2 regions of the Ligilactobacillus salivarius genome follow, and region 2 is predicted to be linked to the other one. Evidence: a T-box and tRNA genes for the amino acid it is inferred to sense, from the RefSeq annotation. Region 2 holds a T-box; the other holds one or more tRNA genes.
The links. A T-box is a leader RNA that pairs with one kind of tRNA and senses whether it is charged. The one in region 2 lies ahead of PTA89_RS05475 (valine--tRNA ligase), so its partner is inferred to be a tRNA-Val.
Positions count from the first base shown of each region.

Region 1: it encodes a tRNA-Val, which carries the amino acid that the T-box ahead of PTA89_RS05475 (valine--tRNA ligase) is inferred to sense. The anticodon was not compared.

Region 1 is NZ_CP117983.1:523,265-530,987, reverse strand. Features, by position in the region: tRNA gene PTA89_RS02525 (tRNA-Glu) at 1-54, opposite strand, end outside; tRNA gene PTA89_RS02520 (tRNA-Ser) at 59-146, opposite strand; tRNA gene PTA89_RS02515 (tRNA-Ile) at 150-223, opposite strand; tRNA gene PTA89_RS02510 (tRNA-Gly) at 232-302, opposite strand; tRNA gene PTA89_RS02505 (tRNA-Phe) at 322-394, opposite strand; tRNA gene PTA89_RS02500 (tRNA-Asp) at 404-476, opposite strand; tRNA gene PTA89_RS02495 (tRNA-Met) at 481-554, opposite strand; tRNA gene PTA89_RS02490 (tRNA-Ser) at 565-654, opposite strand; tRNA gene PTA89_RS02485 (tRNA-Ile) at 695-768, opposite strand; tRNA gene PTA89_RS02480 (tRNA-Met) at 785-858, opposite strand; tRNA gene PTA89_RS02475 (tRNA-Pro) at 883-956, opposite strand; tRNA gene PTA89_RS02470 (tRNA-Arg) at 963-1,036, opposite strand; tRNA gene PTA89_RS02465 (tRNA-Leu) at 1,045-1,130, opposite strand; tRNA gene PTA89_RS02460 (tRNA-Gly) at 1,143-1,214, opposite strand; tRNA gene PTA89_RS02455 (tRNA-Thr) at 1,219-1,291, opposite strand; tRNA gene PTA89_RS02450 (tRNA-Lys) at 1,358-1,430, opposite strand; tRNA gene PTA89_RS02445 (tRNA-Val) at 1,434-1,506, opposite strand; rRNA gene rrf (5S ribosomal RNA) at 1,512-1,628, opposite strand; rRNA gene PTA89_RS02435 (23S ribosomal RNA) at 1,705-4,620, opposite strand; rRNA gene PTA89_RS02430 (16S ribosomal RNA) at 4,828-6,389, opposite strand; gene PTA89_RS02425 (CvfD/Ygs/GSP13 family RNA-binding post-transcriptional regulator) at 6,731-7,129, opposite strand; gene PTA89_RS02420 (NAD(P)/FAD-dependent oxidoreductase) at 7,249-7,723, shown strand, end outside.
Region 2 is NZ_CP117983.1:1,090,407-1,098,129, reverse strand. Features, by position in the region: gene ezrA (septation ring formation regulator EzrA) at 39-1,751, shown strand; gene PTA89_RS05485 (cysteine desulfurase family protein) at 1,886-3,034, shown strand; gene thiI (tRNA uracil 4-sulfurtransferase ThiI) at 3,051-4,268, shown strand; T-box leader at 4,312-4,516, shown strand; gene PTA89_RS05475 (valine--tRNA ligase) at 4,574-7,234, shown strand; gene PTA89_RS05470 (bifunctional folylpolyglutamate synthase/dihydrofolate synthase) at 7,329-7,723, shown strand, end outside.

The sequences.
Region 1 (7,723 bases), 570 kb from region 2:
AACCCATGTTACCGCCGTGAAAGGGCGGTGTCTTAACCACTTGACCAACGGGCCATAACGGAGAAAGAGGGATTTGAACCCTCGCGCCGTGTTACCGACCTACACCCTTAGCAGGGGCGCCTCTTCAGCCACTTGAGTATTTCTCCAGATGGGCCTAAATGGACTCGAACCATCGACCTCACGCTTATCAGGCGTGCGCTCTAACCAGCTGAGCTATAGGCCCATAATAAAAGCGGGTGACGAGAATCGAACTCGCGACAACAGCTTGGAAGGCTGTGGTTTTACCACTAAACTACACCCGCATAGGATATTAATATTAAATGGCGCGGGACAGAATCGAACTGCCGACACAAGGAGCTTCAATCCTTTGCTCTACCGACTGAGCTACCGAGCCATCATGTAACGGTCCTAGCCGGATTTGAACCGGCGATCTCCTGCGTGACAGGCAGGCGTGATAACCCCTACACCATAGGACCATAATTGCGGGAGCAGGATTTGAACCTACGACCTTCGGGTTATGAGCCCGACGAGCTACCAGACTGCTCCATCCCGCGATATTAAAAAAGGAGGATAAGAGATTCGAACTCTTGCGTGGTTTGACCCACCTGACGGTTTTCAAGACCGTTCCCTTCAGCCAGACTTGGGTAATCCTCCATAATAAATCATACTTGCAATTTTTAACAAGAAATCACAATGGACCTTGTAGGACTCGAACCTACGACCGGACGGTTATGAGCCGTCTGCTCTAACCAACTGAGCTAAAGGTCCAAGTGCTGTATGAATATCGCGGCGGGGGGGATCGAACCCTCGACCTCCCGGGTATGAACCGGACGCTCTAGCCAGCTGAGCTACACCGCGATCACTAAATGAATTATTCATTTATCGGGAAGACAGGATTCGAACCTGCGACCCCCTGGTCCCAAACCAGGTGCTCTACCAAACTGAGCTACTTCCCGCTAATATGCACCCAGCAGGAGTCGAACCTGCAACCTTCTGATTCGTAGTCAGACACTCTATCCAGTTGCGCTATGGGTGCATCAATAATGCCGAGGACCGGAATCGAACCGGTACGGTGATCACTCACCGCAGGATTTTAAGTCCTGTGCGTCTGCCAGTTCCGCCACCCCGGCGTATTATTGAAAAGCGGAAGACGGGATTCGAACCCGCGACCCCCACCATGGCAAGGTGGTGTTCTACCACTGAACTACTTCCGCATTATGCCGACTAGAGGATTCGAACCTCCGACCCCCTGTTTACAAGACAGATGCTCTGCCAGCTGAGCTAAGTCGGCATCAATAACAGTACTTAGTTATTGTAACTAAATTAAATTATAAAGTCAAGAACTTTTTTTCTTGAATGAGTCGTGACAGGCTCGAACTGTCGACCCTCTGATTAAAAGTCAGATGCTCTACCGACTGAGCTAACGACTCATATGGAGGATACAGGGTTCGAACCTGTGACCCCCTGCTTGTAAGGCAGATGCTCTCCCAGCTGAGCTAATCCTCCATATCGCACGGCGACTTCCTACCCTCGCAAGAGGCGTTCCTCTAACTACTCTCGGCGTTACGAAGCTTAACTTCTGTGTTCGGAATGGGAACAGGTGTATCCTTCGTGCCATCATCACCGCACTATTTACTTGAGATTTTATTCTCTCAAAACTAGATATCATTTATCTCTTTCACCGAAAACTCACGTTTTCTCTACTTGGTTAAGTCCTCGATCGATTAGTAATGGTCCGCTCCATGCCTCGCAGCACTTCCACTTCCATCCTATCTACCTGATCATCTTTCAGGGATCTTACTTACTTACGTAATGGGAAATCTTATCTCGAGGTGAGTTTCGCACTTAGATGCTTTCAGCGTTTATCTCATCCATACTTAGCTACCCAGCGATGCTCCTGGCGGAACAACTGGTACACCAGCGGTATGTCCATCCCGGTCCTCTCGTACTAAGGACAGATCCTCTCAAATTTCCTACGCCCGCGACGGATAGGGACCGAACTGTCTCACGACGTTCTGAACCCAGCTCGCGTACCGCTTTAATGGGCGAACAGCCCAACCCTTGGGACCGACTACAGCCCCAGGATGCGATGAGCCGACATCGAGGTGCCAAACCTCCCCGTCGATGTGAACTCTTGGGGGAGATAAGCCTGTTATCCCCAGGGTAGCTTTTATCCGTTGAGCGATGGCCCTTCCATACGGAACCACCGGATCACTAAGCCCGACTTTCGTCCCTGCTCGACTTGTAGGTCTCGCAGTCAAGCTCCTTTATGCCTTTACACTCTGCGAATGATTTCCAACCATTCTGAAGGAACCTTTGGGCGCCTCCGTTACCTTTTAGGAGGCGACCGCCCCAGTCAAACTGCCCACCTGACACTGTCTCCCACCGTGATTGCCGGCGAGGGTTAGAGTGTTCATACAACGAGGGTAGTATCCCACCAATGCCTCCATCGAAACTAGCGTTCCGACTTCTACGGCTCCTACCTATCCTGTACAAGTTGTACAAACACCCAATATCAAGCTACAGTAAAGCTCCATGGGGTCTTTCCGTCCTGTCGCGGGTAACCCGCATCTTCACGGGTATTATAATTTCACCGAGTCTCTCGTTGAGACAGTGCCCAGATCGTTACGCCTTTCGTGCGGGTCGGAACTTACCCGACAAGGAATTTCGCTACCTTAGGACCGTTATAGTTACGGCCGCCGTTTACTGGGGCTTCAATTCTGAGCTTCGCTTACGCTAACCCATCCTCTTAACCTTCCAGCACCGGGCAGGCGTCAGCCCCTATACTTCATCTTACGATTTTGCAGAAACCTGTGTTTTTGATAAACAGTCGCCTGGGCCTATTCACTGCGGCTGAGCTTGCGCTCAGCACCCCTTCTCCCGAAGTTACGGGGTCATTTTGCCGAGTTCCTTAACGAGAGTTCTCTCGCTCACCTTAGGCTACTCGCCTCGACTACCTGTGTCGGTTTGCGGTACGGGTGATTAAACTCTAACTAGAAGCTTTTCTTGACAGTGTGACGTCTCTCACTTCGCTACTAAATTTCGCTCCTCATCACAACTTATCCTTAAGTAGATAAGCATTTGACTCATCTACAGACTTATTGCTTGAACGTACATATCCAATAGTACGCATCGATAGCCTCCTGCGTCCCTCCATTGTTCAAACAAGTTTAACCAGTACAGGAATTTCAACCTGTTATCCATCGCCTACGCCTCTCGGCCTCGGCTTAGGTCCCGACTAACCCTGGGAGGACGAGCCTTCCCCAGGAAACCTTAGTCATACGGTGGACCAGATTCTCACTGATCTTTCGCTACTCATACCGGCATTCTCACTTCTAAGCACTCCACCAGTCCTTACGGTCTAGCTTCGCCGTCCTTAGAACGCTCTCCTACCATGTACCCTAAGGTACATCCACGATTTCGGTAATGTGTTTAGCCCCGTTACATTTTCGGCGCAGGATCACTCGACTAGTGAGCTATTACGCACTCTTTAAATGGTGGCTGCTTCTAAGCCAACATCCTAGTTGTCTATGCAATTCCACATCCTTTTCCACTTAACACATATTTTGGGACCTTAATCGGTGGTCTGGGCTGTTTCCCTTTCGACTACGGATCTTATCACTCGCAGTCTGACTCCCGGATATAAATCTGTGGCATTCGGAGTTTATCTGAATTCAGTAACCCAAGACGGGCCCCTAGTCCAAACAGTGCTCTACCTCCACGATTCTTAACTCCGAGGCTAGCCCTAAAGCTATTTCGGAGAGAACCAGCTATCTCCAAGTTCGTTTGGAATTTCACCTCTACCCACACCTCATCCCAGCATTTTTCAACATACACGGGTTCGGTCCTCCAGTGCGTTTTACCGCACCTTCAACCTGGACATGGGTAGGTCACCTGGTTTCGGGTCTACGTCAACGTACTATCTCGCCCTATTCAGACTCGCTTTCGCTACGGCTCCGGACTTTCCTCCTTAACCTCGCACGCTAACGTAACTCGCCGGTTCATTCTACAAAAGGCACGCCATCACTCATTAACGAGCTCTGACTACTTGTAGGCATATGGTTTCAGGAACTATTTCACTCCCCTCCCGGGGTGCTTTTCACCTTTCCCTCACGGTACTGGTTCACTATCGGTCACTAGGTAGTATTTAGCCTTGGGAGATGGTCCTCCCGGATTCCGACGGAGTTTCACGTGTTCCGCCGTACTCAGGATCCTGAACTGAGGAAACGAAGTTTCGTTTACGAGGCTATCACTCTCTTTGGCTAATCTTCCCAGATTATTCAACTACTTCGTTTCTTGGTAACTCAAATGTTCAGTCCTACAACCCTAAGAAGCAAGCTTCTTAGTTTGGGCTCTTCCCGGTTCGCTCGCCGCTACTGAGGGAATCGAATTTCTTTCTCTTCCTGTGGGTACTTAGATGTTTCAGTTCCCCACGTCTACCTTCAACTAAGCTATGAATTCACTTAGTGATAACAGGCGGTAAAACCTGTTAGGTTTCCCCATTCGGAAATCTCCGGATCATAGTTTACTTACAACTCCCCGAAGCATATCGCAGTTAGTCACGTCCTTCATCGGCTCCTAGTGCCAAGGCATCCACCATACGCCCTTAATAACTTAACCTAATATTATCTAACGATAATAGGTTATGAGTTTAGCGATTAAGAACTATAATTCTTGTTTTAAACTCTTTAAAACGCGGTGTTCTCGGTTTATTTTTAAGAAATAAATCAATATCTAGTTTTCAAAGAACAAAATCTTGAGAGATATGACCTCTCAAAACTAAACAAAGTATTCGATAAATGTACAGGTTCCGTAATTATTCCTTAGAAAGGAGGTGATCCAGCCGCAGGTTCTCCTACGGCTACCTTGTTACGACTTCACCCCAATCATCTGTCCCACCTTAGACGGCTGGCTCCTTGCGGTTACCCCACCGGCTTTGGGTGTTACAAACTCTCATGGTGTGACGGGCGGTGTGTACAAGGCCCGGGAACGTATTCACCGCGACATGCTGATTCGCGATTACTAGCGATTCCGACTTCATGTAGGCGAGTTGCAGCCTACAATCCGAACTGAGAACGGCTTTAAGAGATTAGCTAAACCTCGCGGTCTTGCGACTCGTTGTACCGTCCATTGTAGCACGTGTGTAGCCCAGGTCATAAGGGGCATGATGACTTGACGTCGTCCCCACCTTCCTCCGGTTTGTCACCGGCAGTCTCGCCAGAGTGCCCAACTTAATGCTGGCAACTGACAACAAGGGTTGCGCTCGTTGCGGGACTTAACCCAACATCTCACGACACGAGCTGACGACAGCCATGCACCACCTGTCACTTTGTCCCCGAAGGGAAAGCCTAATCTCTTAGGTGGTCAAAGGATGTCAAGACCTGGTAAGGTTCTTCGCGTTGCTTCGAATTAAACCACATGCTCCACCGCTTGTGCGGGCCCCCGTCAATTCCTTTGAGTTTCAACCTTGCGGTCGTACTCCCCAGGCGGAATGCTTATTGCGTTAGCTGCGGCACTGAAGGGCGGAAACCCTCCAACACCTAGCATTCATCGTTTACGGCGTGGACTACCAGGGTATCTAATCCTGTTTGCTACCCACGCTTTCGAACCTCAGCGTCAGTTACAGACCAGAGAGCCGCTTTCGCCACTGGTGTTCTTCCATATATCTACGCATTTCACCGCTACACATGGAGTTCCACTCTCCTCTTCTGCACTCAAGTCTTCCAGTTTCCAATGCACTACTCCGGTTAAGCCGAAGGCTTTCACATCAGACTTAAAAGACCGCCTGCGTTCCCTTTACGCCCAATAAATCCGGACAACGCTTGCCACCTACGTATTACCGCGGCTGCTGGCACGTAGTTAGCCGTGACTTGCTGGTTAGATACCGTCATCGAATGAACAGTTACTCTCACTCGTGTTCTTCTCTAACAACAGAGTTTTACGATCCGAAGACCTTCTTCACTCACGCGGCGTTGCTCCATCAGACTTGCGTCCATTGTGGAAGATTCCCTACTGCTGCCTCCCGTAGGAGTTTGGGCCGTGTCTCAGTCCCAATGTGGCCGATCAACCTCTCAGTTCGGCTACGTATCATCACCTTGGTAGGCCGTTACCCCACCAACTAGTTAATACGCCGCGGGTCCATCTAAAAGCGATAGCAGAACCATCTTTCATCTAAGGATCATGCGATCCTTAGAGATATACGGTATTAGCACCTGTTTCCAAGTGTTATCCCCTTCTTTTAGGCAGGTTACCCACGTGTTACTCACCCGTCCGCCACTCAACTTCTTACGATGAATGCAAGCATTCGGTGTAAGAAAGTTTCGTTCGACTTGCATGTATTAGGCACGCCGCCAGCGTTCGTCCTGAGCCAGGATCAAACTCTCATTTTAAAGTTTGTGACTCATTATTTTTACTAGCGAATTGACTTCGCAAATGTTTTTGCTTCTTTATAGAAGCCCTGCACATTTGTTTCATCGAAACTTTGTTTAGTTTTCAAAGATCATATATCCAAATCGCTTGATGCGACTTTTATATTTTATCACTTGATGAATATTTGTCAAGAACTTTTTTTGAATAAAAATTCAAATCATATTCATAACTTTCATCTTGCGACAACTTTTATATCATATCATCAACATCAATTGATGTCAACAACAATTTAAAAATTATTTTTGATGTCGTCTTTCGTAACAGACAACGATATACATCATACCTTGATTTTAATATCTCGTCAATAGTTTTTTTTATTTTTTTCAATATCTTCTAATGCCTCGTTTATCCACTTAGACATTCTCTTAGAAATAGGCTTGAACCCTTCTTGAACATGCTTATTAGTCCAATATTTTCGATGATTAAATCCTGGGCGTCTTTTTTCTCTAGAAAAATCAAAAGCTTTTTCTAAACATCTTATTGATAAACTTATCTTCCCAGTATACTCATCGATATCTATTATCATGACTCTTACCATTTGCCCAACTTTCAAAAAATTTCGAATGTTATCTACATATCCATGGTGACATTCAGAAATGTGTATCAATCCTTGAGTACGATTATCTAAACTGACAAAAGCTCCATATGGTTGAATACCAGTTATTCTGCCTTCAATTATCATTCCTATACGATAACGCATATATTAACCTCCCATTTATTTCTATATTCTATAATAACTGACTATCAGTTCTTTTACCATTTTATTTTATTTTTTATTTATGCTATTGTATCCTTAGTAATTTTTTAGGAGGGTAATTTATGCCTGAAGATAACTTATATGATATTTCTATTATTGGTGGTGGCCCTATTGGTATGTTTGCCGCTACTTATGCAGGAATGCGTTCAGCCAAAATCCAATTACTTGAAAGTTTAGGACAACTTGGAGGACAACCTCAAGCTTTGTTTTCAGAAAAGACAATCTACGATATTCCTGGATTTAGTTCCATTTCCGGTAAAGACTTAATTAGAAATTTAAATACACAATTACAGCAATTTAATGTTGACGTATATGTTAATAGTCCTGTTTTAAATATTCAAAAAACTGAGAAAAACCAATTTAAAATAATTACTAATAATAGAATCAGTTATAGTAAATCTGTTATTATTTCTACCGGAATTGGTTCATTCGAACCACGTCGTCTTAGAATAGCGAATGCTGAAGCACTAGAAAACGATAAATTATTTTATACTGTCAGCGATCCATCAATATTTGAGAACAAAACTATTGCTATTG
Region 2 (7,723 bases):
ATAGATATAGACGATAAGATGTTAGGTGGGAATTTATTATGGTTTTATTTTTTGTGGTTATTGTGGCGGTCGCCATTGGAATATATGTTGGAGTCATATATTTTCAACGATCGTTTAGAAAACAAATAAATGAGTATCAAACTCAGCTTGAAGAATTAAGCAGTAATACTCTAGGTAACGAATTAAATAAAATTGAAAAATTACATTTAACGGGTGAAAGTCTACGTGAATTTGAGGAGCTCAAGAAAAGCCATAAGAAACTTACTAACCGTGAGATGCCAGAAATTTCGGAAATGATCTTAGATTTAAATGATTTGAATGAACGTTACAAGTTTATGCAAGAACGTTCAGAGTTATTAGAAGTTGGATCTAAGTTACAACATGTTAAAGAAGAAACTCGTCAACTTGAAGAAGCTGTCAATGAGATGAAAGAAAAATCCGAAGAACATCAAAAAGCTGTTACAGAATTAAAAGATAAGTATCGTGATATTCGTAAGACATTATTGGCTAAGAACTTTTCATTTGGACCAAGCATTGACAAATTAGAAGAAAATCTTTCTAAGTTAGAAGAAGACTTTGATAAGTATGCTAAATTAACTGAAAGTGGAGATTTTGTAACTTCTGATAAGCCTTTAAATCAATTAAAAGAAGATACCGCAAGTATGGAACGTGATTTAGAAGTTATTCCTGGAATCTACAAGAATCTAAAAAATGTTTTTCCTGATCAATTATCAGAGTTACGGCAAGGTGTAGCTCAGATGCAAGATGAGGGGTTTGCATTTGATAAAGATATTTTAGGACAGTTAAAAGATCTAGCAGAACAATGTAGTTTAAATAATAAAAACTTGAAGGAATTACGTGTTGATAATGCTAAAGTCTTAGATGAAGATATTGCTAATAAAATTGATGCTATCTATGAAACTTTAGAAGAAGAATATAAGGCTAAGATTTTTGTACAAAAGAAAATTTCAACCTTTGGTAAGTTCATTGAACATGCTGAAAAGCAAGAAAAGAATTTATTGTTGGATCTAGATAGATTAAAACAAAACTACACACTCAATCATGATGAGATTGAAAGTGCACAAGGCTTAGCGGACAGGTTAAAGGGAATTCGTAGTTGGTATGATCAATTTATTAAAGATGCTGGGACAAAAGCAATCCTATATTCTTCTATTGCTCAGAGAATAGAAATTGATATGCAAGCTCTAACTGATATAGAAAAGAAACAAAAAGAAATCAATGATAGCGTGGCAAGTTTATGGAAAGAAGAGCGCGAAGCACAAAATGCAGTTAAGAATTTTGACTTGGAAATTCACAAAATGAAGCGTGAAATTGAAAAGCTTAACCTTCCAGGATTATCAGATGATTATTTGGATTATTTCTTTAAAGTTAGCGATGAAATCGAAAAATTAGATAAAGATTTAAATCGAGTTCAAATTAATATGGATGAAATTACAAAATCATTGATAAATACTCAAAGTGATTTAGATATTTTGGGTGAAAAGACTGACGAATTGATTTCTAGTTCAATTTTAACGGAAGAAATTTTACAATATTCAAATCGTTATCGAAACAGATATCCAGATGTGGCAGCTGCTTACAACCAAGCAGTACAATTATTTGAGAAGGAATATGAATATGTAAAAGCATTGGATACGATCTCGCATGCGGTAGATAAGGTTCAAGAGGGTGCATCCAAAAAGATTATGGAAGAGTACTCAAAGAATCATCCACCAATGTTTTCTAAATAAAAGTATAGTTAGCTAATTAACAGTAACAACTGCTGATTAGCTAATTTTTTGCTGTTAGAGTAATAATAGTTTTATTTCTACTAACTTTTTGTTAGACTAAGTAATGAGATTTTTGATTTGTAAGAAGGGTAGATATGATTTATTTTGATAATAGTGCAACAACACAAGTGCTACCAGAAGTATTAAGTACTTATAATGCTGTTAGTGAAAAGATTTGGGGTAACCCATCTTCACTTCATGCGATGGGAGAACAAGCTTTTAATTTGTTAGAACAATCAAGAAAACAAATTGCTGACTTACTTCATTGCAATATTGATGAAATTTATTTTACAAGTGGTGGAACAGAAGGAGATAATTGGGTCGTAAAGGGAACTGCAATTGAAAAAAGACCATATGGACGACATATTATAACTAGCAGTGTTGAACACCCAGCTGTTTTAAATTCACTACATCAATTAGAAAAATTAGGTTATGATGTAACATATCTTCCGGTTGACGAAAATGGAAGAGTTTCTGCAGAAGATTTGAAAGCAGCTATCAGAAAGGATACAATTCTTGTTTCAATTATGGCTGTGAATAATGAAGTAGGAGCTATTCAACCATTGAAAGAAATTGCAGCAGTACTGGAAGATTTTCCTAAAATACATTTCCATGTTGATGCAGTTCAAGGTGTAGGTAAAGGTATTCAAGAATTATTAGAGCAAGATAGAGTAGACTTCTTAACATTCTCTGGACATAAATTCCATGCACCTCGTGGCATTGGATTCATGTATAAAAAACGTGGTCGTATGATTGCACCATTGATGTCTGGTGGAGGTCAAGAAAAAGCTTTACGAAGTGGTACAGAGAATCTTCCTGCAATTGCAAGTATGGCTAAAGCTTTAAGATTGACTTTAGAAAATGAAGAAAAGAAAGTAGCACAACAAAAAGCTATTAAAGAAAAAATCTATAATCATATTTCTAAAAGATCTAAAGTAACAGTATTTTCTAAATTAAACGATGAATTTGCTCCACATATTTTATGTTTTGCAATCAGTGGAGTTCGTGGAGAAACTATTGTTCATGCTTTTGAAAATTATGATATCTATATTTCAACAACTAGTGCTTGCTCATCTAAAAAGGGAATAACATCTGGGACATTGACTGCAATGAAGATTCCGGATAATATTGCTACATCCGCTGTACGTATAAGTCTAGATGAAAAAAATACTTTAGCAGAAGCTGACAAATTTATTGAAATTTTTGATGTTCTATATGAAAAATTCAAAAAAATTAATTCTTAATTGAAAGGATAAGAAAATGCAATATACAGAAATAATGGTTCGTTACGGCGAACTATCTACTAAAGGTAAAAATAGAAAAAACTTCATTGATCGTTTAGGATTTAATGTGCGTGAAAGTTTGCATAGTTTTGAAAATTTGGTAATCAAGGCACATCGTGATCGTATGCATATCCAATTACATGGAGAAGATTACGAAGCTGTTATGAAACGTTTAAAGCAAGTTTTTGGGATCCAAAATTTCTCACCATCTATTAAAGTTGAACGTGATATAGAGAAAGTCAAGGCTACTGCGGTAGAAATGGTGAAAGAAAAATTCAAAGAAGGAATGACATTTAAAATCAATACTCGTCGTTCTGACCATAACTATCAATACGATACAAATGAGATGAATGATATTCTAGGTAGTCATATTTTACGTGAAGTTCCAGGTATTAAAGTGAAGATGAAAAATCCTGATATGACTTTACGTTGTGAAGTTCGTGCGGATGGTATTTATCTTTCACATGAAAAGATTGACGGTGCTGGTGGTTTGCCTGTTGGAACTGCTGGTAAAGCAATGTTGATGCTTTCTGGTGGAATTGATTCACCAGTAGCTGGATATTTAGCAATGAAGCGTGGAGTGGATATTGAAATGGTTCATTTCTTCAGTCCTCCATATACAAGTGAACAAGCTTTGAATAAAGCTAAAGACTTAACTGCTAAATTGACACCATATGTTGGTAAGATAAGATTTATTCAAGTTCCATTTACTGAAATTCAAGAAACAGTTAAGGAAAAAGTGCCATCAGGATATTTAATGACAATTCAAAGAAGATTCATGTTGCGCTTAACAGAAGCAATTGCTCAAAGAAGAAAGGGATTAGCTATCTTTAATGGTGAAGCTTTAGGACAAGTAGCATCTCAAACACTTGAAAGTATGGCTGCCATTAACGATGTAACTACTATGCCAATTTTACGTCCAGTAGTTTCAATGGATAAAAATGAAATTATTAAAATAGCTCAAGATATTGATACTTTTGATTTGTCAATTATGCCATTTGAAGATTGCTGTACAATTTTTGCACCACCAGCTCCAAAAACTAAGCCACGTATTGATAAGGCACGTTACTATGAAGAACGTTTAGACGTAGATGCTTTAGTTCAACGAGCACTTGATGGCATTGAGATTACAGAAATTAAGATTGGTGATACTTTCTTAAACCAAGAAAAGAAAGTTTTTGCTGAATTACTATAAAAAGTATCTTGACGTATTACCTAGCAAAAGATAGAATATATCCATATAAGCAATGAACAAGAGGATTAAAAGAAGCTTGGATTAGAGAGAAATCGTCTGGTGAAAGATTTTCGATAGCTATTTTAATTGTAGCTTGTGAGCTGTTATCTTGAATAAAGTAGGGATAACCGGATTTCGATTCGTTAACAAGGATTTAAGTGGAGTTAAAAACTCAATTTAGGTGGTACCACGGCATTGTCGTCCTATTAAGTAGGATGGCAATGCCTTTTTCTTTGCTTAAAATTATGTAGAAAGGAATAATTATTATGACAAAAGAAGTAGAAATGTCAACTAAATACGATCCAAGTCAAGTAGAACCTGGCAGATATAAAGAATGGATCGAAAAAGGTTTATTTAAACCTAATGAAGATAAAGAAGCAAAACCATATTCAATCGTTATTCCACCACCAAATGTAACTGGTAAATTACATTTAGGTCATGCATGGGATACAACATTGCAAGATATGATAATTCGTCAAAAGAGAATGCAAGGCTTTGATACTTTATGGTTACCAGGGATGGACCATGCTGGTATTGCAACTCAAGCTAAGGTAGAGGCCAGATTAGCTGAAGATGGAATTTCTCGGTATGACTTAGGACGTGAAAAATTCGTAGAAAAAGTTTGGGAATGGAAAGGCGAATATGCTGACATCATTCATCAACAATGGGCTAAGTTAGGTTTGTCTTTAGATTACGATAGAGAAAGATTTACTTTAGATGATGGATTATCTAAAGCTGTAAGAAAAGTCTTCGTTACTTTGTACAAAAAAGGATTAATCTATCGTGGTGAATATATTATTAACTGGGATCCTAAAGCTCGTACTGCTTTATCAGATATTGAAGTTATTCATAAAGATGATAAAGGTGCATTTTACCATGTTAAATATCCATTTGCTGACGATACGACATTTAATGGCAAGAACTATATTGAAATTGCTACAACTCGTCCTGAAACTATGATGGGTGACGTAGCAGTTGCCGTAAATCCTGATGATGAACGTTATAAGGATATTGTAGGTAAGACTTTAGTTCTACCATTACAAGGTAGACATATTCCAATTATTGCTGACCAATATGTTGATCCTGAATTTGGTACAGGTATGGTTAAGATTACACCAGCTCATGACCCTAATGACTTTGAAGTAGGTAATAGACATAATTTGGAACGCATCAATACAATGAATGAAGATGCTACAATGAATGCTAATGCTGGTAAATATGAAGGTTTAGACAGATTTGAAGCACGTAAGGCAATCGTGGCTGATCTTGAAGAGCAAGGCTACATGTTGAAGATTGAACCAATCGTACATAGTGTAGGACATTCTGAAAGAACAGGGGTACAAGTTGAATCACGTCTTTCAACACAATGGTTTGTAAAGATGAAACCTTTAGCAGAAGCAGCTTTAAAGAATCAAGAAACTGATGATAGAGTAGACTTTGTGCCACCTCGCTTTGAACATACATTTACACAATGGATGGAAAATGTTCATGATTGGGTTATTTCTCGTCAATTATGGTGGGGACACCAAATCCCAGCATGGTACCATAAAGAAACTGGTGAAATTTATGTAGGTGAAGAAGCACCTGAAGATATCGAAAATTGGGAACAAGATTCAGATGTATTGGATACATGGTTCTCTAGTGCATTATGGCCATTCTCAACAATGGGTTGGCCAGATACTGAAAGTCCTGATTTCAAGCGTTATTTCCCAACTAATACATTGGTTACAGGTTATGATATTATTTTCTTCTGGGTATCCAGAATGATTTTCCAAAGTGTTGAATTTACAAAACGTCGTCCATTTAAGAATGTTCTAATTCATGGTTTAATTCGTGATGAACAAGGACGCAAGATGAGTAAATCACTTGGAAATGGTATTGATCCAATGGATGTAATTGATAAGTATGGGGCAGATGCATTGAGATGGTTCTTATCTAATGGTTCTGCACCTGGCCAAGATGTGCGTTTCTCATATACAAAGATGGATGCTGCTTGGAACTTTATCAATAAGATTTGGAATGCAAGTCGTTTTGTTATCATGAACTTAGATAGCGATGTTGAATTAAGTTTACCAGAAGCATCTGAATGGCAATTAGCTGATAAGTGGATTTTGAGTCGTCTTAATGACACAGTTCGCGATGTAACTCGTTTATTCGATAGTTTTGAATTTGGTGAAGCTGGTCGCGCTCTATATAACTTCATTTGGAATGATTTCTGTGACTGGTACATTGAAATGGCTAAGGAAAATCTTACAGGTGAAGATGAAAAACTTAAGAAGAATACACAACGTATCCTACGTTATGTATTAGATCAAATTCTACGCTTAATGCATCCAATTATGCCATTTGTTACAGAAAAGATTTGGTTATCTATGCCACATGATGGTGCATCCTTGGTTGTTGCTGAATATCCTGTTGAACATGCTGAATTTGATAATCAAGTAGCAGAAAAAGACATGGATAATTTGATTGAGTTAATTAAAGCAGTACGTAACAGTCGTTCTGAAGTTAATGCTCCAATGTCTTCAGCAATTGATATTTTAATTAAGACAAAAGATGATGATACAAGAAAAGTGTTTGAAAACAATGTTGATTATATCAATCGTTTCTGTCATCCAAAACGTTTAGAAATAGCTGCAGATATTGAGGCACCTAAGTTAGCTATGACATCTGTTATCACAGGAGCAGAAGTTTACTTACCATTAGCTGATTTAATTGATTTAAATGAAGAAATTTCACGTTTACAAAAAGAAGCTAAGAAATTAGAAAGTGAAGTTACACGTGGTGAAAAGAAACTAGGTAATGAAAAATTTGTTGCCAATGCACCAGAAGCCGTTGTTGCTAAGGAAAAAGAAAAATTAGCTAATTATAAGCAACAACTTGCTGCAACTGAAAGTCGAATTGAAGAGTTAAAAGCTGAAATTTAAAACTGAAAGATATATTGTCCGATATATGGATAATATATCTTTTTTTATCTGTTATAATGGATGATGGTTAATACTATTAGAGAGAGGCAGAGAAATGTTCGTAAATAATTATAATGATGCCTTGGCATTTATTCATGGAAGAACTAAGTTTAAAAAGATCCCAACTTTAGATAGAATGAGGGATTTCATGAAGAGATTGGGAAATCCACATGAAAAAGTAAAAGCTATTCATGTAACAGGTACAAACGGTAAAGGATCGACAACAGCGTATTTGAGAGACTTAATAGCAGAACAAGGATATAATGTAGGAACATTTACATCACCATTTATCGAGAAGTTTAATGAGAGAATATCTGTAAATGGGAAAATGATTAGTGATGAAGAAATTGTTCGTTTGGTTAATATAATTGGACCAGTAGTGAAAGAAATGGATTCAGATTGGCGTGATCGTGAAGGTGGACCAACAGAATTCGAAATTGTAACAGCGAT